2 linked regions of the Candidatus Vesicomyosocius sp. SY067_SCS001 genome follow. The protein of the gene in region 1 binds, or shares a complex with, the protein of each later gene. Links are inferred from orthologs where the notes say so. Each region holds a gene or a part of one and is shown in the gene's direction. Other genes may lie near its edges.

Region 1 (18,128 bases):
TATTAGAAATAACTAATAAGATTAGACTATTTTAGTCGTCCATCAGTAAAGAGTCAAATATAATAAGTATATGATTAAATATTTAGTAATGTATGTATTGATAATTTTATCCACGTTTAGATTAGATATGTCTTAGTCGTCCTTTTTAAGTTGTTATAAGAGTAATAAGTTTTTATATATTATTTGAGACAGCAATTTTGTAGTATCTGTTATTGAAACTCAAGTTTATTTAAAAAAATTAGGATATGAACTTTTTGTTTATAGTGAGAATTCATCTAAGAGTTTTGATGTTCTACATGTTGATAGTGTTAATCTTGTTTTTGATTATAAATGGAGGAAGATCTAATAGATACTAAGATAGTATCAAGATCTGGTTTTAGTCCTAAAAATATATCATATTTTTTGAAAAATTTAAAGATAATTTATATGTAAATTTTTTCCGTACTTATTATATATTAGCATTAATAGAATTTTTGCTTGTATTGTTATTAATATAAGATTTTATATTGGAAATAAAGTACTTAACTATGATGTTTTGGGGAAATAAAAAGTATCAAAATGATAAAACATATTTGATTAACTTTTGTTATTAATACGTAACAATTTAACATAGGTATTTACTATCCTCATGAATTATGTAATAGATCTTATAACGACAAGGTAAGTGAGTGTTATTTGTTATCAGTAAGTAAAGATTATTATTCTAGATCGAAAGATTAATATGATACCTAATAAAGGTATCATAGATTGTTTAGAAAAATTGATAGAGTTATTTAAGTGGTTATTACTTTTACGCCATTTGGCGTTCCTAGTAATAAAATATTTGCACCACGATTAGCAAAGAGCCCATTGGTTACTACACCAATAATGCTGTTTAATTTTGTTTCCATTGCTTTTGGATTAGTGATTTTTAAGTTCTTAATATCAAGAATAAAATTACCATTATCAGTTATAAAGTTTTTTCTAACTTCAGGCATACCACCAATTTCTTGGCTTATCTGATTTTTAACATAATTAGTTGCCATTGGAATAACCTCAACAGGTAGTGGAAAACTACCCATAATCGAAACTAATTTTGATTCATCGGCAATGCAAATAAATTGATGAGCTACTGCTGCAATAATTTTTTCTCGTGTTAGTGCACCACCACCACCTTTGATAAGGTTTAAATCGTTGTCTGATTCATCAGCACCATCAATGTAAGTTGAAATAGTTTCTACCTTATTAAGGTCAAATACTTTAATACCATGATTTTCTAAACGTTGTGCAGTTGCTTTAGAACTTGCAACAGTTCCCTTAATGTTGTTTTTTATAGTGGATAGGGCATCAATAAAAAAATTAGTAGTAGAGCCGGTTCCTACGCCTATAATGGTATTTTTTATTACGTACTTGAGCGCTGTTTGTGCCACAGTGAATTTCATTTCGTCTTGAGTCATAATGAGTTCCATGGAATCTAAATATTAGGCTAAATTATACACTATGAAAGAGATTATTCTTGCTAGCAATAACCAAGGCAAAATCAAAGAGTTTAACACTATGTTAAGAGGTATTTATAATGTTATATCAATGAAGGATAGGCAGATTAAAGAGGTTCCAGAAATAGGACTAACCTTTGTTGAAAATGCACTGATTAAAGCACGAAATTCTAGTGAACAGTCTGGGTTACCAGCATTGGCTGATGATTCAGGTATTGTAATTGATGCATTAGGTGGTAATCCTGGTATTTATTCTGCACGTTATGCGAATTGTCATAGGGATGATGAGGCAAATATTCAAAAAGTATTAATTGATATGAAGGACATAGCAGATGGTGAGAGAACTGGACGATTTTGGTGTGCGATTGTTTTTGTTGAACATGCTAGTGATCCAACGCCTATTATAATTCAACAAAAATGGGAAGGCGAGATATTACGTGAAAAAAGAGGTAATAATGGTTTTGGTTATGACCCAATTTTTTATATACCAATCCATAATTGCACTTCTGCCGAGCTTTCATCTGTAACAAAAAATAAAATTTCTCACCGAGGAAAGGCTTTATCGACGTTGCTTAAAGTACTCAAAAAAAAATAGTGGGTTGTATATTAGAATTACCGCCATTATCGTTATATATTCATTATCCATGGTGTGTTAAAAAATGTCCTTATTGTGATTTTAATTCTCATGATTGTGATCAACGAAGTGGCTATATTGAGTCATTATTAGAAGATCTTAATGAGGACTTAGATTATATTCAAGGTCGTACTATTCAATCTATTTTTTTAGGTGGCGGTACACCTAGTTTAATGAGTGAGCAAGAACTTTTTAAGTTATTTACTGGTTTAAAAAAGAGGTTGAAATTTGCAAATAATATTGAAATTACGTTAGAAACTAATCCTGGTATTTTTGAGACTGAAAAGTTTAAATTATTTAAGCATATTGGTATTAATAGGCTTTCAATTGGTGTGCAGTCTTTTAATGATAAACATCTGAAATCATTGGGTCGTATTCATAATGCTGATGAAGCGATTTATGCCTGTGAACAAGCTAATCAGGTTGATTTTAAATGTTTTAATATTGATATTATGTATGGATTAGAGAGACAAACATTAGATGAATGTTTGTCTGATGTTCATCAAGCTATTAATTTAAAACCTGACCATATTTCTTTTTATCAATTAACTATTGAGCCTAATACTTATTTTGCTAAATATACACCGATTTTGCCAAGTGATGAGGTTATTTGGCAGATGGGTAATATAGGTGTAAGTTTATTAGAAAGAAATGGTTATACTCGCTACGAGGTGTCTGCTTTTGGAAAAACACCTTCAAAGCATAATTTAAATTATTGGCAATTTGGTGATTATATTGGTATAGGTGCTGGTGCTCATGGTAAAATTACTTTACTAAAGGAGTTTTTACCGTTTAGAACGATAAAGGCACGTTTGCCAAATGACTATCTAGAAAACAGACAAAAACAAGTTAATCAGATTAAAAATTTAAGTTTTGATTTTATGCTTAATGCACTGAGGTTAAAACATGGATTTGATTTGAAATTGTTTGAGCTAAGAACAAGGCAACCAATACAAGTAATTGAGTATCAATTAAATAAGGCCAAAGCACTTGGCTTGTTTGAATTAGATGGCAAGCTGGCGAAACCTAGTAAAAAAGGTTTTGATTTCTTGAATGATTTACAAGCTATTTTTTTATGATGTGTTTTTTGGCATTATTATTCATTTGATTTTAATTATTATTCATTTGATTTTATCTAGTAAATGCTTAAGTTTATCCAAAATATATATTGGATATATATTCTATGATACAGGTTAATACAATAGTATTGTCATTAAATTAATATACATGTTGGATATTACTTTATGATTTTTATGATAATTTAGGATAAACATCCAGTTTATAATGTCTAACTCTCATATTTATGTTTTATATATATAATTTTTGTTAATGAACCTATTATGATATTTTTCTCTAATCGTTTGATTTTTCTTTAGATAATCAAGTCTAAAGTAATAAATTTTATGGTGTCTGCTACTGTTTGGTTTATTATTAGATAAATTTTGAATTTTAGAAGGTTTTAAATAAAGAAATAACACTTCTCATTGAGAAAATAAGTTTGATTATAAATATGTATTTTGTAGAAAGAATATTAGTTAAAAAAGTATTGGTGATGAGATTATAATTAGAACTATTTAGTAAAACTAGTTTTTTGTTTATTTTTATTTGTATTAATAAAAATATAGTATTTTCTTATATGGTTGAATATAGTGCTTAAATCTCAAAGTTTACCTATCAAATTTAAACTTTATAAGAATTTTGATTCAATTAATATGGCAAAGAGTGAAAGAATAAATATATAATTAATATGAATTCTGTAATAGTTATCGAATATTGATTATATTTTGAATATAAAATCTAGTGTCTTCCGGTGTTTTACATCTTTTATTTGGCATACTATTTAATTCAATGATTTTAGGTGCAGTAATCTCAATGTTATTATTCACTGTGATTTAATAATGCTAATAGATTAAGGTATATCAAAATTAGTGTTCATTTTTGTAAATATTTGGGGTTTTGTTTGTCAAAAAAATCAGATTTTTGCTATAAACATTAAGTAAAATATTATTTTAATAAATTTTTATGTTGCATAATATGTCTAATAATATACACAATATTGCAAGCGTTTTAACGGAAAGCTTATCTTATTTTCAAAAATTCCAAGGTAAAACTATTGTCATTAAATATGGTGGTAATGCTATGGTTGATGAAGCATTAAAATCTAGTTTTGCTCGTGATATTGTGCTGATGAAATCTGTTGGAATGAATCCAATCGTGGTGCATGGTGGCGGCCCACAAATTGGTAAGACATTAGAGAAGATTGGTAAACAAAGTCAATTTGTTGATGGCATGCGTGTTACTGATTCAGAAACTATGGATGTAGTTGAAATGGTGTTAGGCGGTTTGGTTAATAAAGAAATTGTCAATCTTATTCATCAGCATGGTGGTCATTCCATTGGCTTAACTGGTAAAGATGGTAGCTTAATTTCTGCTAAGAAATTAAAAAGTGATGTTAAACCTGAACTAACGTCTGAAATTATTGATCTTGGTCATGTTGGAGAGGTAGATAAAATTGATATTTCAGTTATTAATTTACTATTAAAAGGAGATTTTATTCCAGTTATTGCACCTATTGGTGTGGGCAATGATGGTTTTTCTTATAATATTAACGCAGATTTAGTTGCAGGTTCAATTGCTCAAGCGCTAAATGCTGAAAAGTTAATATTATTAACCAACACATCTGGTTTATTAGGTGCAAATGGTGAATTATTAACTGGTCTTGACATCAATATTATTGATAGTCTTATTGAAGATGGAACAATTTATGGTGGTATGTTGCCAAAAATTGATTGTGCTTTATCATCTGTTAGAAATGGGGTAAAATCTACGCATATTATTGATGGACGAGTTGCACATGCTGTATTGCTAGAAATCTTTACAGATAATGGTGTTGGTACCTTGATTACCTGTAATGAATCTGGTACCTTGATTACCTGTAATGAGTAAGGCTAACATTCATAAAATTAAGGTTTGTGATTGTCAAATTTTGTTACATTCTAGGTTTGAAAATGAACAATATATTTTAACTTTAGCATCAAGTATTATCGCTCAACAGAGCAAACCAGGGCAATTTGTACATCTTAGAGTTTCTGATTATTTAGCAATGAGACGGCCTATTTCAATCATGTCGGTTGATTCTGAAAAGGGTACCTTTGACTTGCTTTACAAGGTAGTTGGTAAAGGCACTCGTCAATTAGCTAAGCAAAAAGTAGGTGATATGCTATCAATTGTTGGTCCTATTGGTAATAGTTTTGAGTTAACCAATAAAAAATTACCACTACTAATTGGGGGGGGTGTGGGTATGCCGCCTATGATCGCTTTTGCACAACAAATAAAAAATAGTGATTATAAACCTTTTGCAATTTTAGGCTCTGAAGTGCCATTCCCATTTTCTGCTAAGTTAGCTGATAATGGGAAAGATTATCAGGGTGCAACGCACACTATGACAGAGTTAGAGGATTGGGGTATTGAGTGTCGATTAACCAGTTTTCAAGGTTTTGATGGCGTATTTAAGGGTTTTGTAACTGATTTAGCAAAAGTATATTTAGACAGTCTAACAGTTGATGAAAGAATGCAAGTTGAGGTGTATGCTTGTGGTCCACATTCTATGCTAGTGACAGTGGCTAATTTGATTAAAGAGCATGACTTGCCTTGTCAGGTTTCATTAGAGGAAAATATGGCCTGTGCTGTTGGTGGTTGTGCAGGATGTGTAGTTGAAGTTAAAACTGAACAAGGTATTTCTATGCAGCGTATTTGTGTTGATGGTCCAGTTTTTGATGCCTATCAAGTATTTTGATTAAAGATAATTTAATAAAAGTCCAGTTAAGAATTAATCAGGTTAATCATACTCAGTCTGTTACTTTAGTTGCGGTGAGTAAAACTAGATCAGTATATGAGTTACAACAAGCAATTGATGTAGGACAACAGCATTTCGCTGAAAACTATCTTCAAGAAGCACTTATAAAAATTAATCATCTAAAAGGCCAAAACTTAATTTGGCATTTTATTGGGCCTATTCAGTCAAATAAAACCTTAAAAATTGCCAAAAATTTTGACTGGGTAGATAGTATAGGCCGATTAAAAATTGCACAAAGACTTAACGATCAACGCCCAAAAAACTTACCTAAATTAAAGGTACTTTTACAAATTAACATTGATAATGAACCTACTAAATCAGGTGTATTAGTTAGACAAATTGATGAACTAATTACTCATTTTGAAAGTCTAAAAAATCTCACTTTAAGAGGTTTTATGTGTGTTCCAAGTCCTTTTAGCTCAGCACAAAGTTTTTCTAGAATGGAAAATATTATTAAGAAATATTCTAATTTAGATGTTTTATCGATGGGTATGAGTCATGATTTAGAATTAGCTATTGAGAATGGTGCTACTTCTGTACGTATTGGTGCAGATATTTTTGGAAAAAGAACTTGAATATAATCATTTTTATTGTTAAATGAAGTACTTTATAACTGATTTTAGAAAAGGAATATGGTTAAAATTTAATGTTTTAGTTTTTATAGAAACACCTAAATTATATTGTAAATGTAGAGTTTTTAAGAATAATTTTTTATTTCTATAAATAAACATATTAGATAGATTGTCTTTTTTCTTTTGAAGAATATAAATTTACCTTATTATATTTAAGTTTAAACAAAGTATGATTTTATCATGAGAATCAAATTATTAATTACTGGCGGTACAATTGATAAAGTTTATGATGAATTGATTGGTAAGTTAGTGTTTCAACAAACTTATCTTATTGATATGCTTAATCGGTCTAGGTCGATGGTCGATACTTTATCTGAGGTGTTGTTTTTAAAAGATAGTTTAGATATGAGCGATATTGATCGAGCGTTAATTGTGAAAAAGTGTCAGGAAAGTGACACAAGACATATTTTAATTACTCATGGTACTGATTCTATGGTTAGAACTGCAAAATTATTAGCCAAAGAGGTTAATAATAAAACTATTGTTTTATTTGGATCCATGATCCCTTATTCTATTAATTATTCTGATGCACTGTTTAATTTAGGTGTAGCTTTAAGTGCAGTACAAATCAAAGAATATGGTGTTTATATTACTATGAATGGGCAAGTGTTTGATTTTGACAAGGTAAAAAAAAATAAAGAGATAGGTATTTTTACATTGCTATAGCATTTCGAATGTAATTAATGGTATTTATTTTATCGTATATTCAGATGACTACTTTTAGCCAATTATGTGAATAAATCTATACAAGTACTTTTTGGTAACGTCAAATCATTTTTTAAATATATTTTATATATATGTTTAATTGTTTAATTGAATAATTAGAAAACGTATTAACGTAAATAATAAGACATATACATTATTATAATTGACGTTAAACTTTTAAGTATATGGTTTTTCTTATATTTTTAATATGGTTTTGTATCAATATCAATAAATAACTTATTTGTAAAAATAAGTTATAATTTCCCAAGGTCGGTGTTATATTGAGAATACATTGATAAGTTTAATAATGATTAAAAGAACACTTTATGGCGGTATTAAAGTATTAAAAATAAGCACTTGGGTTAGTGTTATTTTTTCGCTCATTATTGTACTAGTAGTGTTATTTTTTGTGACATTTCCAATATTATTAAAAGCGCCGATTGAAAACCAATTATCAAGTTTAACTGGTCTTGATGTTCGACTATCTAAAATTACATTTTATTTTGAAAATATAGGAATCGCTTTAAAAGTACATGATATTGCTATCTTATCAAATAAAAATCAGCAGAAAATAGCTATTATTAAGAAATTATCTTGGCATGTGAATTTATTAAATTTGTTTGATAATATTTATCATCCTAGCAAAATTTATATTGATACTTTAATGCTTTATTCTAATCCTAATGGTGCTAATATAAATAATATTAACAATATAGCTTCACTTGACATGTTAGAAAAGCTATATTTCTTTGAATCTTTACATATCAATAAAATAATTATTAAGCATGCAATTAAAATGGCACCTTTGACTCTTGAAAGAGATGGAGTACAGCTCTTATTAACAATTCCTAAACAGGGTCTTGTAACTCAATATTTTAATGTTACAATTTTCTTATCTAATGTTCAAGTAAGTTGTGATGGTTGTTTAACATGGCTAATTACTGTGAGTAATGATGACTTTAAACTTGTATTAAGACTTAAGTTATATAACCATAAAAATGATGATTTTATCCAGATTACTGGCCTTATCAAACGTATGAATGTAGTTAAAATTAGTGATTATTTACCCTTAGTATTAATAGGTAGTGCAACTTATCAATGGATCGAACAAGCTTTTCGATCAGGTACGATAGATAATATTAATATTAATATTAAGAAGAATCTTTCAAAGGAATTGCCAGCAAAGATAAAACTTGATGCACACCTAACTAATACCGAGTTATTGTTTAATGCCGATTGGCATAATCTTAAACAGTTAGATGCAGATATTTATATTGATGATAAGCAAATTACAGTTACAGTTAATCACGCTACGTTAAATGAAATGTTTTTGCAAGGTATTAAAATTCAAATGCTGTATATGAGTAAAGATGAATTAGAAGTTAGTGTAGTTGGTAAAATTAACACCTATAGCGAAGTGTTGATTCGCTTTTTAAAAGAGGCACCACTAGATAGTAATGTGAATAATGTACTAAAACATTTTAGTTTATCTGGTAAGGTATTTGCTGATGTGGAGTTAACAATACCACTAAATAAAACAGATCCGGCATTAGATATTGATTTGAATATCAAAGACAATCGTTTGACTATATTGGGAGGTTCAATTGTTGTTAAGAACTATAATGCACATTTGGTATTACATAATAATCAAATTATTTCATATGGTATGGGTAATATTCGAGGTAAGTCGTTTAATATTCATATGAATTCTAATAATCAAGATAGCGGTTTAGATGCATTATTTGCCATAGTACTTACCAATAGTAGTGATAATTTTGAGTTTTACTTAGCTAAATATTTAAATCAATCATGGCAGGTAAATATTAAGTCTGATGCTTTAAAAATTGATGCAAATATTATACTAAATAATGGTGTTTTACCTGAGGTAAAATTAACAAATCTTCAAATAACAGGACTAGATAAAATAAAAGGTAATTGGGATATTAGGGTAAAAGATATCCCTAGTATGCATTTAAGTATACAAGACATTCAAGTAGGTGAAAGAAAGATACCTAATTTTCATGCTACGTTTAAATCACAAGATAAAATGCTAAAAATTATTAATTTAGAGTTTTCAGGTGTTGGTTTTGGTACTCAAAATCTGAGTTTTAATGGTGTTTGGATTAATGGTAGAACTAAGCTTTTTGCTAAAGTAAAAGGTAATAAATTGAGCGAATTTCTTGATAAACTAAATATTAAAGGGAAGGTTCGTGGTGGTCAATTTGAGTTTGATGTACGTCTATTCTGTAATTGTGCTCCGTGGAACATGAGTTCTGAAGATATCAGTGGTTTGATTAAAGTTAAAGTTAAAGAGGGTGTATTTACTAATGAAGACCTTAATATTGGATTAGTTTTATCATTGCTCAATATTAAATCTATTGCTAAGCGTTTGGAACTAAATATCACTGATTTGATTAGTAAAGGGTTTGCCTATGATACAATTGATGCACAAATTTATATTAACAATTCTATGGCGACTATTGTTCATTTTGAACTCAACTCAAGCTCAAGTATAATTACTTTAACAGGTTCAAGTAAATTTGTTGAACAAACCTATCATTTAGAAGCAAAGGTATTGCCTGCTATTGGTGATGCTGTGCCGATTGCTACTTATTTAGCTGGCGGTGGTTTAGCAGGTTTGGGAGTTTGGTTAACAGATAGGATGTTATTTAAAGGAGAACTGATTAATAATATTGTTGATAAAGTTGTTGAATTTAAATATAAAATAACGGGTCCATGGAATAAGCCTGTTATTGAGAAGATATCAACTGTATTATGATTGAACAACTATTAGATGATCATCATTTAAATCAAGAAATAATAACCACTTTACTATCCTCTTTAGCAGCTAAAGGTATTGATTATGCAGATTTATATTTTCAACATTCAGCGGTTGAATCTTGGTTTTTGGAAGAAAGTATTGTTAAGTCTGGCACCTATCATATTAGCCATGGCGTAGGTGCTAGAGCTGTAAGTTTTGATCAAACTGGTTTTGCTTATTCAAATGATTTAAACCTAAGATCGATTGAAAAAGCCATTAATTTTGCCAAGGGTGTATCAATGTATCAGACTACTGTAGGAAAAATTCAGGATTTTCAATCTATTCCACAAGTTGCTAAATATAGTGGTTTAAACCCGCTTAATAGTTTTAGCTCACAAGAAAAGGTTGATTTTCTAAATAGAATTGATAAGATTGCTAGAAAGGAGTCTAAGGTTATACAAGTTAGTGCTTCTATTTCTGGCGGGTTTAGTGAGATATTAATTACTTCAACTGATGGTGTATTTGCTAAAGATTATCGCCCAATGGTACGTGTTAGTGTAAATGTTATTGTTGAGTGTAATGGCAGAATTGAATCTGCCTCAAGCGGTGGTGGTGGTCGGTATGATTATCAATACTTTGTTAATCATGCTTTGGATGAAATTTATGTTAATGAAGCTATTAGACAGGCATTATTAGCGTTGGAGTCAAAGAACGCACCTGCTGGAAACATGCCCGTGATACTAGGTTCTGGCTGGCCAGGGGTATTGTTGCATGAGGCTATTGGCCATGGCTTGGAAGGTGATTTTAATCGTAAAAAATCATCAGTATTTACTAATAGAATTGGTGAGCAAGTAGCTAGTGACAAATGTACTATTGTTGATAATGGTACTTTGGTAAATAGACGTGGTAGCTTGACAATTGATGATGAAGGTACACCAACACAAAATACTTTATTAATTGAAAATGGTATTTTAAAAGGTTATCTATTTGACAAAATTAATGCTAAATTAATGGATACTGTATCAACTGGTAATGGTAGACGTGAGTCTTATGCTCATATTCCTATGCCAAGAATGACTAATACTTATATGTTAAATGGACAAGATTCTTTAGATGATATGATTGCTTCTGTTGATTATGGTATTTATGCTATTAATTTTGATGGTGGTCAAGTTGATATTACTTCAGGTAAATTTGTTTTTAGTGCTAATGAGGCTTATTTGATTAAAAATGGAAAAATTATGCACCCTGTTAAAGGCGTAACATTGACAGGTTCTGGCGATAAGGTATTAAAAAAAATATCTATGGTGGCGAATGATTTAAAACTTGATAATGGTGTTGGTATATGTGGCAAAGATGGCCAAAATGTTCCTGTTGGAGTGGGTCAACCTAGTCTAAAAATAGACCAGTTGACCGTAGGTGGCACTGAAGTTAATGTATAATTCAACCTCTAAAAATGTATTTGTTGGTTATAGGTAGATTTGTCAATTTAATTAGATATAATACTTAGAAGTCTATTTTTTAGTTGGGAGAAATTAGGTGTTAGAAAACTATTTACCTATTGTTGTATTTATATTTTTAGGACTTTTTTTTGGTATTGGGCCAATGTTAATTGGCTATTTACTAGGTCCGAGTAAACCAAATGAAGAAAAAAATACTCAATTTGAATGTGGTTTTCCTGCCTTTAATGATTCGCGTACGTATTTTAATGTACGTTATTATTTAGTAGCTATTCTATTTATTTTGTTTGATTTAGAAGTTGCCTTTGTTTTTCCATGGGCGGTAGTTCAGTCCCAACTTGGTTGGTTTGGTTTTGTTGTAATGAGTATTTTCTTATTTTTATTGATAGTGGGTTTTGTTTTTGAATGGAAAAACGGCGCACTTGAATGGGAATAACTAATGGCAATTGAGGGTTTAATAAAACAAGGTTTTATAACCATGTCGCTTGACAAAGTCATTAACTGGGCACGAACAGGTTCGCTTTGGCCAATGACTTTTGGCTTAGCTTGTTGTGCGGTAGAGATGATGGAAGCAGGGTCTTCTCGTTATGATTTAGATCGTTTTGGTATTGTTTTTAGGCCTACGCCACGTCAATCAGATTTAATGATTGTAGCGGGTACACTTACTAATAAAATGGCTCCAGCTTTACGTAAAGTTTATGACCAAATGCCTGAGCCAAAGTGGGTTATTTCTATGGGTTCATGTGCAAATGGTGGTGGTTATTATCATTACTCTTATGCAGTTATTAGAGGTTGCGATCGTATTGTTCCAGTTGATATTTATGTTCCAGGTTGTCCTCCAACGGCAGAAGCATTGTTATACGGTATTATGCAATTACAAGATAAAATTCGACGCACTAACACTATTGCAATAACATAATGCAAAATTTAAAGACATCATTAATTGAGGTTTTTGGAAAGACCCATTTAGTTGAAGCTTTTGATGAGTTAACTTTAACAGTTAGTTCTCAGAATATTATTAAAACCTGTTTGAAATTAAGAGATTTTTTTTCTTTTGATACGTTAATAGATTTATGTGGTGTTGATTATTTAACTTATGGACAATCAGATTGGAATGGCAATGCCAGTGCTTCTGGTTTTTCTAGAGGACGTAATCATCAAGGTGTAAAAGATATACATGAAAAACGTTTTGCTGTGGTATATCATCTGTTATCTGTCAGTAAAAACAAACGTATTAGAGTAAAATCATTTGTCGATGAAGTAGAGCCTATTATCAAGTCAGTCACTGATATCTGGGCATCTGCTGATTGGTATGAACGAGAAGCCTTTGATTTAATGGGTATCTTGTTTGAAAATCATACAGATTTACGTCGAATTTTGACTGATTATGGCTTTACAGGTCATCCATTACGTAAAGATTTTCCCATGATTGGTGAAGTTGAAATGCGTTATGATGAGGATTTGGGTCGGGTGATTTATGAAAAAGTAAGCATTGAACCAAATATTAATGTACCAAGAGTAATTAGGAAATAAAATGGCTGAAATTCGTAACTATACTCTTAATTTTGGTCCTCAACATCCTGCAGCTCATGGTGTACTCCGCCTTATTTTAGAAATTGATGGTGAGGTTATTGAACGGGCTGATCCGCATATTGGCTTGTTACACCGTGGTACAGAAAAATTGGTAGAATCCAAGCCATATAATCAATCAATTGGTTATATGGATAGGCTTGATTATGTTTCGATGATGTGTAATGAACATGCTTATGTAATGGCAATTGAAGCTATGTTGAATTTAAAGGTACCTGAACGTGCTCAGTACATTCGAGTAATGTTTGACGAAATTACTAGAATTCTTAATCATTTAATGTGGTTAGGTACGCATGGGCTTGATGTTGGAGCTATGAGTATTTTTTTATACGCATTTCGTGAACGTGAAAAATTGATTGATTGTTATGAGGCGGTATCAGGTTCACGCATGCATGCAACTTATTATCGTCCAGGTGGTGTTTATCGAGATTTGCCAGATAAAATGCCTCAGTATTTAGCTTCAGATTTCCGAACAAGTAAAGAGTTAGAAACTATGAACGAAAATCGTCAAGGCTCATTATTAGATTTTATTGCTGATTTTGTTAAAGAGTTTCCTAAAAGTATCAAGCAATATGATGATTTATTAACGGATAATCGTATTTGGAAACAGCGTTTGGTGAATATTGGCGTTGTTTCTGCAAATCGCGCTAAACAGTTAGGATTTACAGGACCTATGCTTAGAGGCTCTGGTGTGGAGTGGGATTTGAGAAAAAATCAACCTTATGCAATTTATGATCAATTAAAGTTTGATATACCAATAGGTATGACAGGTGATAGTTATGATCGTTACTTAGTACGTATGGAAGAAATGCGTCAATCAAACCACATTATTAAACAATGTGTTAAGTGGTTACGAGAAAATCCAGGTGCAGTTATGAGTGATGATCACAAGGTATCACAACCCAAACGTACTAATATGAAAAATGACATGGAATCTTTAATTCATCACTTTAAATTATTTACTGAAGGCTATTGTTTGCCAGAGGGTGAGGTTTATCGTGCTGTTGAGCACCCAAAGGGTGAATTTGGGGTGTATCTCATTTCTGATGGAGCTAATAAGCCTTATAGAGTTAAAATTAGAGCGCCTGGTTTTTCTCATTTGGCTTCTATGAATGAAATGACAAGAGGACATATGTTGTCAGATGTTGTGACTATTATTGGTACACAAGATGTTGTATTTGGTGAAATAGATAGATGATTTCAATTAGAGCAAAAAATCAAATTGATGTCTGGATTGCAAAATATCCAAAAGATAGACAAAGTTCTGCCGTTATGCAAGCTTTAAAAATTGTTCAAGCAGAAAATGAAAATATATTAAGTGCTAGTATTATCCAAGAAGTGGCTGATTATTTAGATATGCCAGGTATGGCTGTTCAAGAAGTAGCTACTTTTTATGAAAATTACAATTATAAAAAAGTTGGCAAGCATGTAATTCGTTTTTGTCATAATATTTCATGTATGTTAAATGGCGCTGATGATTTAATTAAGCATCTAGAAAATAAACTAGGTGTTAAAACAGGTGAAGTAACCTTAGATGGTTTAATAAGTGTTAAAAAAGTTGAGTGTTTAGGGTCTTGTGTGGGTGCTCCAATGTTTCAGATTAATGAAAAGTATTTTGAAAATCTTACTATTGATAAGATTGATAAGATTGTGGATAATCTCAAATGAACGAAGTTTGCTTTAAAAATCTGACAAAAGATCAATGTTGGTCATTTAAAGTTTATGAAGCCAGTGGTGGTTATTTAGTATGGCGTAAAATCCTCAAAGGTGAATTGACACCTGATCAAATCGTTGACGAATTAAAGTTGTCAGGTTTACGTGGTCGGGGTGGTGCTGGATTTCCTACTGGACTTAAATGGAGTTTTATGCCACGTCATTCTGATGGACAAAAATACGTAGTTTGTAATTCAGATGAAGGAGAACCAGGTACTTGTAAAGATAGAGATATTTTAAGATTTAATCCTCATGCAGTGATTGAAGGTATGGCAATTGGTGGTTTTGTTATGAACGCCAGTGTTGGTTATAACTATATTCGTGGGGAATTTATGGAGCCTTTCAAACGTTTTGAAGGTGCGTTAAAAGAGGCTTATAAGGCAGGATTGTTAGGTCAAAATATTAATAACAGTTCTATTAATTTTGATTTATATACACACCTAGGTGCAGGTGCTTATATTTGCGGTGAAGAAACTGCTTTATTAGAATCCATTGAAGGCAAAAAAGGTCAGCCTAGATTTAAGCCACCATTTCCTGCTAATGTAGGATTATTTGGTAAACCCACTACGATTAATAATACTGAAAGTTTTGCAAGCGTACCTGAGATTTTAAGATGTGGCGGTCAATGGTTTGCAGATATTGGTGTTAAAAACTCTGGAGGTTGTAAATTATTTTCAGTCTCAGGACATGTTGTAAATCCAGCAAATTTTGAAGTGCCTATGGGTATATCTTTTAAAGATTTACTTGAGATGGCAGGTGGTATGCGTGACGACACTAAGTTAAAAGCCGTGATTCCAGGAGGTTCATCAACCCCGGTATTAACTGCAGAAATTGTAATGAATATGACTATGGATTATGATGGTATTGAAAAAGCAGGTTCAATGCTTGGTGCAGGTTCAGTGATTATTATGAATGAATCAACTTGTATGGTAAAAGTATTAACAAGGTTGGCGCATTTCTATTATGATGAATCTTGCGGGCAATGCACTCCTTGTCGTGAAGGAACGGGTTGGTTGTATAGAGTATTAAAGCGTATTCTTGATGGTAATGGTAGGAAGGGAGATATTGACTTATTATTGAGCATACAAAATAAAATTATGGGAAATACTATTTGTGCATTAGGTGACGCTGCAGCAATGCCTGTTGAGAGTTTTTTACGTAATTTTCGTGAGGAATTTGAGTATTATATTAAACATGGAAAGTCAATGGTAAGGGGTAGTCGATGACTGATATTGAAATTGACATTAATGGTAATATTGTGAGTGCTAAAGCAGGTGAAATGCTAATCGTTGTCACTGATAGAGAAAATATTAGCGTGCCAAGATTTTGTTATCATAAAAAACTCTCAGTAGTTTCTTCTTGTCGGATATGTTTGGTGGATATTGAGGGTGCTCTTAAGTCGCAACCAGCTTGCTCAACCCCAGTTGTACAAGGTATGAAAGTCCAGACACGGAATGTAAAAACTAAGAATAGTCAAAAATCAGTGATGGAATTTTTACTCATTAATCATCCGCTTGACTGTCCAGTTTGTGATCAAGGTGGTGAGTGTGAATTACAAGATGTGGCCGTTGAATATGGCTCAGATATTTCTTCTTTTTCAGAAGGTAAACGTATTGTGACAGATAGTGATATTGGTGTGTTGATTCAAACAGATATGACACGTTGTATTCATTGTACACGTTGTGTACGTTTTGGTGTTGAAATTGCTGGTATAATGGAAATGGGTGGAACTGGGAGAGGCGAAAATTTAAAGATTGAACCATTTTTAGAGCAAGGTATTCAGTCTGAATTATCAGGTAATATGATTGATATATGTCCAGTAGGAGCACTTACTTCTAAGCCATTTAAATATGAATTAAGATCATGGCAAATGAACTCAATTCCTAGTATCGCAAGACATGATTTAGTGGGTTCAAATTTATTGGTACAATCCTACAAGGGTAAGGTAAAGCGGGTTGTATCTGCTGATAATGATTTGGTTAACGAAATTTGGATTTCTGATCGTGATCGCTTCTCGTATGAAAGTCTAACGCATGAAAATAGATTGTTACAACCTCAAATTAAAGTACAAGGAGGGTGGAATCAAGTAAGCTGGGAAGTGGCATTGGATTATGCTGTAAAAGGACTTAATAGTCATATTTTAAAGCATCAAAGAGCCGATCAATTAGGCGGATTAGTATCAAATACAGCGACTATGGAAGAGTTTTATTTATTTAAAAAGATTCTAACAGAAGTTGGTTGCGACAATATTGACTATCGTTTAAATGTTAAGAACTTAGATAATACCATTATACTTGATTCTAATATCAAACTAGACGAACTAGAAGAGATAGATTATGCCTTAATTATAGGGGCTAACATTCGATTAGAACAACCAATGATTAATCATTGGTTGCGTAAAGCTACAAAAAAAGGTGCAGATATCGATGTGTTAAATGTAATGGTATTTGATTTTAATTATTCGCTTCATACCGAAAATATTATTGCACCAAATAAAATAGCATTTACATTAGCAGGTGTTCTTAAGTTAATCATGATTAACAATATTCAAGAATTACCTGACTACTTGATAGCTATTGATGTTGATGAAGTGGCTAATAATATAGCTTATAAAATGTTAAATTCTGATAGTTCAGTTATTATTTTAGGTGAACATATTATTAATAATGTAGATGCTTCTACTATTGCTAATTTAGTTACTAAAATTTCTCAAAGTACCAATAGTAGAACACTAAATTTGAGTATAACGGCAAATACTATAGCAGCTGATTTAGTTGGATGTGTACCCCAAAACTCTGGTATGAATGTTAATACGATGCTTGCGTCTGATATGCGAGGCTTTATTTTGTTAGACATTTATCCACAGTATAATTTTCATAATTTAGGAGCGGCTATTAAAGCTTTTGAAAAAGATAATACTTTTGTTATTTCTTTAAATAGTTTTAAAGACGATATTGTTGTTGGTTATTCAGATGTTATTTTGCCGATCGCCAGTATTTATGAAACCTCAGGAACGCATTTAAATATTAACAATGATATTCAATCCTATACAGCTGCAGTTAAAGCACCAAATGAGGTTAAACCTGCTTGGAAAGTTTTAAAAGTCATAGCTGATTTATTAGAATTACCAGGATTTAATTATGAAGATTCCACTCAAGTTTTGGCTGAAATATCTTATCAATCACATGCAATTCAAACTCATGATATAAATGGCAATCTCGCCAGTCATCATAATGGTATTAGTGTAATTTGGCAAAACTCACCTTATAGTATTGACGCTGTATTAAGACACAGTGGAACAT
Region 2 (2,857 bases), 690 kb from region 1 along the record:
CTAGGAATGTGTGGTGGTATAGTGGGTATGCTTAGTGCTGGGCTTGACCCAAAAGTTAGGAATAATCCAAAAAAAATAGTACTTTTTCATCTAAATTATAACCTTGGTAGAATTTTAAGTTATGTACTAATAGGTGCTATTTTTGGCTTAGTTGGAATGATATTAACTCAAGTCTTACAAATGAGTGTGTTTGATAAGGTTTTGCGAATATTCTCAGGCATGTTGATGGTGATGGTTGGGCTATATATTGGTAACTGGTCATTCAACATTCAAATATTGGAAAAATTTGGCGCTAAATTTTGGGTAAAATTACAGCCATTAACTCAACAGTTCTTACCAATTAAAAATCTTAGAAGTGCATTTTTTATTGGTTTGTTATGGGGAGGGGTTCCTTGTGGGTTAGTTTATGGAGCACTTAGCTTTTCTATTCTATCTGGTTCTATGTTTGAAGGCGGTTTAATTATGTTGTCATTTGGACTAGGGACGTTGCCAAGCTTGTTGTTAATGTCAGGTTTATCTACTCAGCTGGGTTTTTTAATCCAAAAACCTTGGATTCGGCGCTTATCTGGTTTGTTGATTATTATATTGGGAATCATAGCGCTATGGATGCCGATTCAATCTATGGTATTTATGGGTATATATGATATTATTCATTTTTCTAAGCTAATATATTTTTATTATTTGGTATAATTTCATTATGTCATTTTCACTAGAAAATACTGCACAATTTGCTATTGATTTATTAAAAAAGTATGATATTACTGATTATGAAATTTTTTTAAGTTCAAGCTCTGGCGTTTCCACTGCTATTCGATTGGGTAAAATTGAAACTTTAGAACATCATTTAGATAAAATGTTTGATATTAATGTTCATATGGGTAATAAAAAAGGACATGCATCTAGTGTTGATTTAAATAAGAATGGTATTGGTAGAACTATAGAATCTGCTTGTCTAATTGCTAAATATACACAAGAAGATCTATTTAATGGCTTGGCACCAAAAGAGTTAATGGCGTTTAATCCTCCTGATTTAAATATGTATTATCCGTGGGATTTAGATCCGACCCATAGTGTTGATTTAGCTAAACGTTGTGAAACAGCTGCGTTAGAGCAAAAATATATTGATAGTTCAGATGGTGCTGAATTATCAAGCTTTCAAGGCAAGGATTTATATATTAATTCACATGGTATGATGGTGGCGCAACAAGGTACTAAGCATTCATTACATTGTTCTATTATTGCTAAACAAGGTAGAGATATGCAAAAGGCTTATGAATATACAGTAGCATTGGATAATTTTGATCTAGAGTCGCCAGAAGTAGTAGGTAAAAAGGCAGCAAATTTAGCTGTTAATAAGCTTGCTTCAAGGTCTTTAGAATCAAGAAAATGTCCAGTTATCTTTACACCACGTTTATCTGGTGAATTGTTTTCACAATTAATGGGTGCATTAAATGGCACTCGACAATATAAAAAATCAACGTTTTTATTGGATAGTATTGATCAGTTAGTAATGCCTAGTAGTATTAGTTTATTAGAAAAACCACTGGTTAAGAAAACTATTGGCTCTAAAGCATTTGACCAAGATGGCGTGCTAAAAAAACAACAATATTTTGTTAAGAGCGGTCAGGTTCAAAGTTATATTATGGGACAATATTCAGCTAATCAGTTAGGTCTTAAAACTACAGCAAATGCAGGCGGTGTGAATAATGTTATGATTGAACATAAATTTGAAGGTGGTCTTAATGAGGTAATTAAAAATATGCACCAAGGTTTAGTTGTAACTGAACTGATGGGTCAAGGTGTGAATGACACAACTGGTGATTATTCTCGTGGTGCTTTGGGTTTTTGGGTAGATAATGGTAAAATTCAATATCCAGTATCAGGTGTTACAATTGCTGGTAATCTTAAAGAAATGCTATTAGGTATTGAGCACATTGGTTCGGATATTGATTATCGTAATAATATTAAAGTTGGTTCTGTTCTGATACAGCAAATGACTATTGCAGGAGCAGTGTAATGAGTTCTGTAAATAATTTACGATATGATATTGTTATTATTGGTGGTGGCATGGTGGGACAGGCATTTGCCTTATCTATGATTAATAAAGGGTTAAAGATTGTTATTATTGATCCTAACTATTTTAATCCAAAATTACAGGATAAGTATCATACACGTGTTAGTTCAATTACACCTAAATCAGAAACGTTATTAAGAAATATTGGTGTTTGGAGGTTAATTAAGCGTAAATATAAGTTTACCGATATTCATATTTGGGATCAGAATTCTCATGGTAGTTTAGATTTTCATAGTCAAGATGTAGATATTAATCAATTAGGTTATATTATTGAAAATGATGCTATACAATCTGCAATGTATACAATATTAGAGAAAACTAGTGTTGAGTTTATTTGTACAGAACTTACCGCTATCAATAAAATTGATAATGGTTATCAGGTTGATTTGAATAGTAATCATAGAATAACGTGTAGTTTATTAGTTGGTGCAGATGGTGCTAAATCAAATGTTAGAGAATTAGCAGGTATTGAATTTAGTGAAAATAATTACCAACAAAAAGCTATTATTTGTAATATTGAATCCTTAAAAAGTTTTCAGAATACAATTTGGCAACGTTTTTTATCAGATAGTATTATTGCTTTACTTCCTTTAAGTGATAAACAAGCATCCATTGTTTGGTCAGCAGAAAATAATTTAGCTGATGAGCTTATACAACTTTCAGTTAAGCGGTTTGCCGATAGACTTTCTAAAGGTGTTGAATATAAATTTAGTCGATTTAAAGTTGTTAGTGATATTAAATCTTTTAAGCTCATTGAGCGTAGCTCACAAGATTATATAAAAC

Evidence for each region.
Region 2: the proteins of tldD (region 1) and HUW60_RS04410 are in contact, whole or in part, in a solved structure (PDB 5NJ9), measured with the Escherichia coli proteins. The link is inferred for Candidatus Vesicomyosocius sp. SY067_SCS001 from one-to-one orthologs.

Annotation. Positions count from the first base shown.
Region 1 is NZ_CP054877.1:220,313-238,440, forward strand. What follows is about bases 9,292-12,291. They hold tldD (metalloprotease TldD), read left to right. Parts: upstream 9,292-10,077; coding sequence 10,078-11,505; downstream 11,506-12,291. Other genes in these bases: HUW60_RS01125 (YhdP family protein), read left to right, coding at 9,292-10,081; HUW60_RS01135 (NADH-quinone oxidoreductase subunit A), read left to right, coding at 11,603-11,959; HUW60_RS01140 (NuoB/complex I 20 kDa subunit family protein), read left to right, coding at 11,963-12,291. Outside these bases: ribose-5-phosphate isomerase RpiA, read right to left, coding at 774-1,436; rdgB (RdgB/HAM1 family non-canonical purine NTP pyrophosphatase), read left to right, coding at 1,480-2,070; radical SAM family heme chaperone HemW, read left to right, coding at 2,070-3,188; argB (acetylglutamate kinase), read left to right, coding at 4,132-5,055; HUW60_RS01110 (dihydroorotate dehydrogenase electron transfer subunit), read left to right, coding at 5,048-5,905; HUW60_RS01115 (YggS family pyridoxal phosphate-dependent enzyme), read left to right, coding at 5,902-6,540; HUW60_RS01120 (asparaginase domain-containing protein), read left to right, coding at 6,778-7,263; more of HUW60_RS01125, read left to right, coding at 7,610-9,291; more of HUW60_RS01140, read left to right, coding at 12,292-12,442; HUW60_RS01145 (NADH-quinone oxidoreductase subunit C), read left to right, coding at 12,442-13,056; HUW60_RS01150 (NADH-quinone oxidoreductase subunit D), read left to right, coding at 13,058-14,311; NADH-quinone oxidoreductase subunit NuoE, read left to right, coding at 14,308-14,781; NADH-quinone oxidoreductase subunit NuoF, read left to right, coding at 14,778-16,052; NADH-quinone oxidoreductase subunit NuoG, read left to right, coding at 16,049-18,128. UniProt on the Escherichia coli protein: Metalloprotease involved in CcdA degradation. Suppresses the inhibitory activity of the carbon storage regulator (CsrA).
Region 2 is NZ_CP054877.1:916,168-919,024, reverse strand. What follows is about bases 13-2,857. They hold HUW60_RS04410 (metallopeptidase TldD-related protein), read left to right. Parts: upstream 13-697; coding sequence 698-2,017; downstream 2,018-2,857. Other genes in these bases: HUW60_RS04405 (FAD-dependent monooxygenase), read left to right, coding at 2,017-2,857; HUW60_RS04415 (sulfite exporter TauE/SafE family protein), read left to right, coding at 13-690. In the rest of the region: more of HUW60_RS04415, read left to right, coding at 1-12.